One region of the Pseudomonas sp. Cab53 genome, then DNA from elsewhere that is predicted to be linked to it. Evidence: riboswitches for the same ligand, from Rfam matches in the RefSeq annotation. Region 1 holds a riboswitch; the other holds the start of a gene.

Region 1 (4,175 bases):
GGGCGGTCCAGCGCCGGGCCAGTTGCGCAACGAAGTCCATGCGCTCGGGCACGGCTCGGTAGCAGACCACATCGCTCTGGCTGCGCTCGCTGCGCCAGGCCAGGTCCTTGAAACTGATGGGCCGGCTGATGATTCGCCCGTCCAGCTCCGGCAAGGCAATGTGCATCGCCAGGTCCCGCGGCCCCAGGCCTTGCTCGCTGGCACGCCAGCCGGGTTCGTTGTCCTGGGCGCAGATCGCCTGGATCACCGGAATGTCGCGGCGAAACGGCCGCAAGTGAGGCGCTTCCGGACTGGATTGGGCGAATCCGGTGGTGTTGAGGATCACCCCCGCCTCGACCTCATCCAGCCAATCCTCGACCTGCGCCAGGCAGGCCGGCTCCTTGAGGCTTGCGACGGCCATGGGCAACGGGTTGAGCCCCGCGGCTTGCAGGCGCTGGCAGAATACGTCGATGAAGGCGGTGTTCGCCGCTTGCAGGTGCGAGCGATAAAACAGCAGGGCCGCTACCGGCTGGCCGGCCTGCCAATCGGCTTGCCAATCGCCAAGGCTGGCGTTGGTCTTTTGCGGATGATAGATCGCCGTGCGCGGCAGGGCCTGCGGCTCGCCCCACCGGTAATCGCGACCGAACCATTGGCTGGCCAGGTTGTAGAACAGATTCAGGGCATTGCCCAGGCCACCCTGACGCAAGAACTGCCAGAGCCGGTCGCGCCCCTCGAAGGGCACGTTGCTGAGGTCACTCAGCTCCGGGTCAGGCCGATCGTCACCCGGCACCAGGATCAACGTCACCCCGCGCCCAGCCAATTCCATCAGCCGTTCAATGCCGTAGCGCCAATAGCCGATGCCGCCGTGCAGCGACAGCAGGATGACCTTGGCGTGGCGCAGCACGTCGTCGAAATACAGGTCTACCGAGGCGTGGTTCTGCACCTGCATCGGGTTGGCAAGGCGAAACGGCGGGTAGTCGTCCGGCAACTGCCGCGCCGCTTCGGCCAGCAGCGCCAGGCTGGAGTCGCCGCTGCACAGGATCACCAGCTCGGCGGGGGTTTGCCCCAGGTCGGCAATGTTGTCGTCCGCTACAAAGCCGCCCGGCTGGGTCCTGAGCAGGTGCATGGCTTAGACGCTGAGGGCGGCGCGCAGCTGCACTTCGAGCAGACCGGCGTCCAGCGCCTGGCCGATCAGCACCAGGCGGGTGACCCGCGCTTCATCGGCGCCCCATTGGCGATCGAAATGCTTGTCGAAACGCGTGCCGACACCCTGGACCAGCAAGCGCATCGGCTTGTTCGGGATGGCCGCGAAACCCTTGACCCGCAGCACGCCATGTTGCACCACCAGTTGAGTGAGCGCGTCCAGCAACAGGCTCTCGTCAGCCTGGGGCAGTTCGATGGAGATGGAGTCGAAAGCGTCGTGATCATGGTCATCTTCGTCGCCATCATGGTGATGGTCGTGATGGCTGTGGCGAGCGTCGATGTGTTCTTCGGAGCCGGCGCCCAGGCCGATCAACACGTCCAGTGGCAGGCGGCCGCTGCTGGCTTCGATGACCTTGACCGCCGGCGGCAACTCCTCGGCCACTTCCAGACGGACTTTCGCCAGGTCTTCGGGGCTGATCAGGTCGGCCTTGTTGAGGATCACCAGGTCGGCGCTCGCCAGTTGATCGGCGAACAGTTCGTGCAGCGGCGATTCGTGGTCCAGGTTCGGATCGAGTTTGCGCATGGCGTCCACCTGGTCGGGGAACGCAGCGAAAGTGCCGGCCGCCACGGCAGGGCTGTCGACCACGGTGATGACCGCGTCGACGGTGCAGGCGCTGCGGATTTCCGGCCACTGGAAAGCCTGGACCAACGGCTTGGGCAAGGCCAGGCCGGAGGTTTCGATGAGGATGTGGTCGAGGTCGCCACGCCGGGCCACCAACTCACGCATCACCGGGAAGAACTCTTCCTGCACCGTGCAGCACAGGCAGCCGTTGGCCAGCTCGTAGACGCGGCCGTTGGCTTCTTCTTCGGTGCAACCGATGGAGCACTGCTTGAGGATCTCACCGTCGATGCCCAGTTCGCCGAATTCATTGACGATCACCGCGATGCGGCGGCCCTGGGCATTGTCGAGCATGTGCCGCAGCAACGTGGTTTTACCCGAGCCGAGGAAACCGGTGACGATGGTGACGGGAAGTTTGGCCAGTGTTTTCATCGGATGCCCTTTGGCAAGGTGGCGGGCAAACGGGACGACAACCGCAGGCACAGGGGTGCGCGGAAGATTTCGCCACCGGATCACCCCGCCCGGTTGTAGTGAGAATCTGTCTCGAGGCAGGTCTCCTGGCTGACGGCGGGGCCGGCCCGGCTTTGACAAAGCCTGGGCAGGCAATTCCTGCGCCTTCCCGTGCACATGCACAGTGGCCCGGCAGGAACGTCACCGTTCACAGTTGCGGGGGCAGCCGCGGCTTGGACCGCGTTCCCTTCTTAGCTTCGGCGCGAACCGAAGAACCTCGAAGGCGCAAGGCTACGCAGGGTGTGCAGGCGGGTCAATCTCCGAGAGCAAGATGCAGGATGCTGTTGTGGCGAGGGAGCTTGCTCCCGCTCGGTTGCGCAGCGACCGAAAAGAGCCGGGGGCCGCTGCGCTGCCCAGCGGGAGCAGGCTCCCTCGCCACAACAGCCCGCTCGTCTGCCCTTGTACATTGACGCCCGCCCCCGCCCATGCTCTCCTGTGCGCCTAGTTACGGGTGCCCTTCACAGGGTGAAACGGGAAACCGGTGAATCGTGTGCTTTACTTCAAGGCCACGTCAGTCCGGTGCTGCCCCCGCAACGGTAAGCGAGCGAAGCGTCTTAACCACTGTGCCCATGGCATGGGAAGGTGACGCTTGCCGGCAAGGCCCAGCCCTGCCCCTCGCGAGCCCGGAGACCGGCCCATGACTCAAGCATCAACAAACCCGCGGTGGGCGGGCGCTGTTCGAACCCTGGCGACCTGCGCCCGGGTTTTCATTGCGCTCGATTTACCCACTGGACGAGACAAGAACAGAGGGAAGCGCCATGTCGACCATCAGCAGCACCGTTCGTACCGCCAGCAGCACCACCACCCTGAGCCAGCGCCTGAGCGCGGCGATCCTCGCCTCGATCCTGGGTGCCGGGCTGGTCTATTTCGCCGGGTTCTCTCACATCGAAGCGGTGCACAACGCTGCCCACGACACCCGCCACAGCGCCGCCTTTCCGTGCCATTGAGACCTGACGACATGATCAAGCGTATCGCCCAGACCGCCGGTTTCAGTGGATTGCTGGCCGCCCTGCTGCTGACCCTCCTGCAAAGTTTCTGGGTATCGCCGCTGATTCTCCAGGCCGAGACCTATGAAAAAGCCCCCGCGGCCGAAGTCCACGAGCACGCGGCCGGGGTCGCCCATACCCATGACACCGAAGCCTGGGAGCCGGAAGACGGCTGGCAGCGCGTGCTGTCCACCACGGGCGGCAACCTGGTGGTTGCGGTGGGCTTTGCGCTGATGCTGGCCGGCTTGTACACCTTGCGCGCACCGACCCGCACCGCCCAGGGCCTGCTCTGGGGGCTGGCCGGCTACGCCACGTTCGTCCTGGCACCGACACTCGGCTTGCCGCCGGAGTTGCCCGGCACGGCGGCGGCTGACCTGGCCCAGCGGCAGATGTGGTGGATTGGCACCGCCGCGTCCACCGCGGTGGGCATCGCCCTGATCGCCTTCGGCCGGCACTGGCTGCTCAAGCTGCTGGGCGTGGCAACCCTGCTGGTGCCCCACGTCATTGGCGCACCGCAACCGGAGGTCCATTCGATGCTGGCACCCGAAGCCCTTGAAACCCAGTTCAAGATCGCCTCGCAGCTGACCAACGTGGCGTTCTGGCTGGCCCTGGGCCTGATCAGCGCCTGGCTGTTCCGCCGTGACGGCCAAGCCCACCACGAGGCATGAACAGCCGCTCTTCCCAGGCTGCGCCGACCCTGGTGATCGGCCTGGGCTGCCAGCGTGGTTGTCCGGCCAGCGCGTTGCGCGCCTTGCTGGAGCAAACCCTGCAAGCCCACGGCATCGACCTTGATCACGTGCAGGCCCTGGCCAGTATCGACCTCAAGCAGAACGAAGCGGGCCTGCTGGAGCTGGCCGAGCATCTGGCGCTGCCGCTGGTGTGCTTCAGTGCCGAGCAGTTGGCCGGTTATCAGGACCGTCTCAGCCACCGCTCCGACA
Region 2 (4,175 bases), 740 kb from region 1:
GCAGTTCATTCAGCGGACGCGGCTGCGCCCAGCCTTCGAGGGCGAGCATCGGCGCCGGATAAAACCCCTCGACCGGGCCCAGGCAGAGGATCGCCAGCGGCTTGGCGCCGGCGGGCAAGCCCAGCAGATCGGCCAGGGCCTGGGGCTCAAACAGCGACACCCAGCCCATCCCCAGCCCTTCGGCGCGGGAGGCCAACCACAGATTCTGGATCGCGCAGGACAGCGAGGCCAGGTCCATTTCCGGCAAGGTCCGGCGACCGAAGATGTGCCGCTCGCGGTCGTCCATCAACGCTGCCACCAACACTTCGGCGCAATCGTTGATGCCTTCGACCTTGAGTTTCATGAATGCATCGCTGCGCTCGCCCAGGGCCTCGGCGGTGCGCACGCGCTCCTGCTCCACCAGCCGATGGATGTCGCGGCGCAAGGCGCGGTCGCTGATGCGGATGAAGCGCCAGGGTTGCATCAGGCCGACGCTGGGCGCCTGGTGCGCAGCCTCCAGCAAGCGGCGCAACAAGGCCGGCTCGACCGTGCCGCCGCTGAAATGGCGCATGTCGCGGCGCTCGGCGATGGCGCGGTAGACAGCGTCGCGTTCGGCCTGGGAGAAAGCGGTGTCGGTCATGGGCTCTTCGCGAGCAAGCCCGCTCCCACAGGGGTCAGGTGTTCAAATGTGGGAGCGGGCTTGCTCGCGAAGGCGGCCTCAAGATCAGGCGCAAACAACGCGGCAATCGCCCGCGGATTGGACGGAAAATAAAAATGCACATAGGAAGCCGTCATCCGTCCTTGCCGGAAAACCGCTTCCGCGCCACGCCCGCCATTGGGACTGTGCCCCCGGGCAATCGGCGCAAGCTCGGTGCTGGTCAACGAATGATGATAAGTGTGCCCGCGCAAGGTGCCTTCCGGCAGCTCCACCGATTGCAGCGCCAGGGCCGCCAGGCGTTTTTGCATCTGCGCTTCGCCGGCCAGCAAGCCCAGCAGTTCAGCGCGGGTGCCGTCGACGTCGGTCAAGCAATCCAGCAGATACAGCATGCCACCGCACTCCGCGAGCAATGGCTTGCCGGCTGAATGATGAGCCCGGATCGCCGCCAGCATCGCGGCATTTTCAGCCAACGCAACGTGGTGCAGCTCGGGGTAACCGCCGGGCAAGTAAAGGCTGTCAGCCTCAGGCAGCTCGGTGTCATGAATCGGCGAAAAGAAGTGCAGTTTCGCGCCCATGGCCCGCAACAGGTCCAGGCTCGCGCCGTAGGTGAACGCAAACGCTTCGTCCCGGGCCACAGCGATGCGCACGCCGTCGAGCCAGGGCTCGGGGTTGATGACTTCAGGCGCGGCGAACTCGACGGCGGGCGGCAACGCGACCTCGCAACTGCCGGCCAGGGCATCGGCGGCGGCATCGAGGCGCAGGTCGAGGTCATTCAATTCGCTGGCCTGGACCAGACCGAGGTGGCGGCTGGGTAACTCGATGCCGGTTTCCCGCGAGAGCGCCCCGTACCAACGCAGGCCTTCGGTCAAGCTGCCTTCGAGCAACTGCGCGTGGCGCAAGGTGCCGACACGGTTGGCCAGCACTCCGGCGAATGGCAGGTCCGGCTGGTAGCGCGCCAAGCCCAGGGCCAGGGCGCCGAACGTCTGGGCCATGGCCGTGCCGTCGATGACCGCCAGCACCGGCACGCCGAAATGCCGCGCCAGGTCGGCACTGGACGGGGTGCCGTCGAACAAACCCATCACCCCTTCGATCAGAATCAGGTCCGCCTCGGCGGCGGCTTCCCATAGCAGTCGCCGGCTTTCCTGCTCGCCGACCATCCACATATCCAACTGGTAGACCGGCGCGCCGCTGGCACGCTCGAGGATCATCGGGTCGAGGAAGTCCGGGCCGCACTTGAAGACGCGCACCTTGCGCCCTCGATTGCGATGCAGGCGCGCCAGGGCGGCGGTGACGGTGGTCTTGCCTTGGCCCGAAGCGGGGGCCGCGATCAGCACCGCCGGACAATGGCGGCTCAGGGCGACATCACTCACAGTTCGACGCCCTTCTGCGCCTTGATCCCGGCCTGGAACGCATGCTTGATCATGCCCATCTCGGTCACGGTATCGGCCAGCTCGATCATCTCAGGCTTGGCGCCGCGTCCGGTCACTACGACATGCTGCATCGGCGGACGCGCCTGCAAATCACTGAGCACCTGATCGAGGTCGAGGTAACCGTGCTTGAGGGCGATGTTCAACTCGTCGAGCACCACCAGGCCGATGGCCGGATCGCTGAGCAATTGCCGCGAGACGGCCCAGGCCGCTTCGGCGGCGGCGATGTCGCGCTGGCGGTCCTGGGTTTCCCAGGTGAAGCCTTCGCCCATGACGTGAAAGCGCACCTGCTCGGGGCAACGGCGGAAAAACAGTTCCTCGCCGGTGCTGTTGCGCCCCTTGATGAACTGCACCACGCCGCATTGCATGCCGTGGCCCATGGCCCGGGCCAGCATGCCGAACGCCGAGCTGCTCTTGCCCTTGCCGTTGCCGGTCAGCACCAGCAGCAGGCCGCATTCATTCGGCGAGTTGGCGATGCGTTCGTCGATCACCGCCTTCTTGCGCAGCATGCGCGCCAGGTGGCGCTCGTCGCGATCGGGCGCGTCAATGTGGGGGGAACCGGACATGGGGGAAGCCTCCGTTGGGATGGAATAACGGCGGGCAGGCACGAAAAAGGACGGCAACAAAGCCTGGCATCGCCCACCGTGACGCCGTTGGATGAATCAGGCCGGTCTCCGGGCTCATGAGTGGCGTGTGCCGGGCTGCGCGCCTTCCCATGGCTAGGCTATGTAACTATTTCGTACACATCCTAGGACACAGTGGCTTGTGGGCAACCTTGACTCATTTACCGTTGCGGGGGCAGCGCCGGGTTCGTGTGCACTCACCGGCTTCCCTGTTTCACTCTGTCGGCCATGGCCACAAAGCACCTGAAACAAGCGGCGAAGGTTAGAGGGTTGGGGGTGGAGCGTCAATTAAAGCTGGTTCACCGGCCATTGGCCCGGATCAATAAAGTGACGCCAATCTTGTGTCAGGCTGCAGCAAGTGATATCAAATAGACATTACCCCGATATCACAAGAATAAGAGGGCAAAATGTATGCAAGGCATGATCATCAGCAATCCGAAGCTGGAATTCCTGCGCCCGATGCTGGAGCGCTGGTTTGACTGCATCGACCGCTACAACGCCCTGCGCGGCGATAACGACACGCCCTACTGGCACGATGAAAAGGCCAACCTCGGATTGCTGTCGGCCGCGGCTTGGATGGCCGAGATGGTCACGCTGCAAGACACCCCCACCCGCAAGCAGAACGAAGAAGGCGAACGCAACGCCAGCGCCGATCTGTTCATTGCCAGCAGCGAGGAGCGCGCCTTCATCCAGGCCACCCAGCGCTGGCCCAAGGTCAGCCACCTGAACCTGACCCAGCCTCTGGCCGAAATCACCAGCGATGCCAAGCGCATCAGCTATGCCAGCGACTTGAAGCTCGGCTGCCTGTTCGTGGCGCCGCAAAAAGCCCAGCAGAGCGCCACGCCGGAAGAATTGCAGGACATGCTCGACGACCTGCAGAAGGAAAACACCTGCGCCGTGGCCTGGTACTTCCCCTACGCCTATCGCAAGTTGCGCAACGAGAGCGGCCATTACCATCCGGGCATTGCCGTGCTGTTCAAGCAGGCCCACGGCTGATGGGTTGAACCATACGGGCATCTACGCTTCTCTATGAATAACCACATGCATTCATAGGGAAGCCAGCATGCTCAAGCCACCCCATTTACTGATCCTCGCCCTTGCCGTCGGGCTCGCCGCCTGTGGCGAGTCTTCTACCTTGCAGGTGTCCGACGGCACCGGCCCGGCGCCGAAACTGCCCGAGCCGAACAAGACCCTGATTCCCACCGTCAACATCGCCGAAGCCATCGGCTGGCCACAGGGTGCCAAGCCGACCGCGGCCCCGGGCCTGCAAGTGGGCGCATTCGCCCAAGGGCTGGACCATCCGCGCTGGCTCTACGTCCTGCCCAATGGCGATGTGCTGGTGGCCGAGACCAACGCCCCGCCCAAACCGGATGACGCCAAGGGCATCCGTGGCTGGGTGATGAAGAAGGTCATGGGCCGCGCCGGTGCCGGGGTGCCCAGCCCCAACCGCATCACGCTGCTGCGCGACGCCAATCACGATGGCGTCGC

Evidence for each region. Region 1 has a riboswitch for cobalamin ahead of cobW (cobalamin biosynthesis protein CobW). Riboswitches for the same ligand answer to the same signal wherever they lie in the genome.
Region 2: linked by a shared signal. The riboswitch ahead of cobO (cob(I)yrinic acid a,c-diamide adenosyltransferase) and the one ahead of cobW (cobalamin biosynthesis protein CobW) in region 1 are both predicted to bind cobalamin.

What each region holds. Positions count from the first base shown of each region.
Region 1 is NZ_AP021902.1:3,920,112-3,924,286, forward strand. Features, by position in the region: gene cobN (cobaltochelatase subunit CobN) at 1-1,105, opposite strand, end outside; gene cobW (cobalamin biosynthesis protein CobW) at 1,109-2,173, opposite strand; cobalamin riboswitch at 2,271-2,486, opposite strand; cobalamin riboswitch at 2,684-2,905, shown strand; gene KI241_RS17025 (CbtB-domain containing protein) at 3,010-3,198, shown strand; gene KI241_RS17030 (CbtA family protein) at 3,210-3,905, shown strand; gene KI241_RS17035 (cobalamin biosynthesis protein) at 3,902-4,175, shown strand, end outside.
Region 2 is NZ_AP021902.1:4,658,569-4,662,743, forward strand. Features, by position in the region: gene bluB (5,6-dimethylbenzimidazole synthase) at 1-619, opposite strand, end outside; gene KI241_RS20260 (cobyrinate a,c-diamide synthase) at 616-2,007, opposite strand; gene cobO (cob(I)yrinic acid a,c-diamide adenosyltransferase) at 2,004-2,630, opposite strand; cobalamin riboswitch at 2,712-2,949, opposite strand; gene KI241_RS20270 (hypothetical protein) at 3,099-3,683, shown strand; gene KI241_RS20275 (sorbosone dehydrogenase family protein) at 3,751-4,175, shown strand, end outside.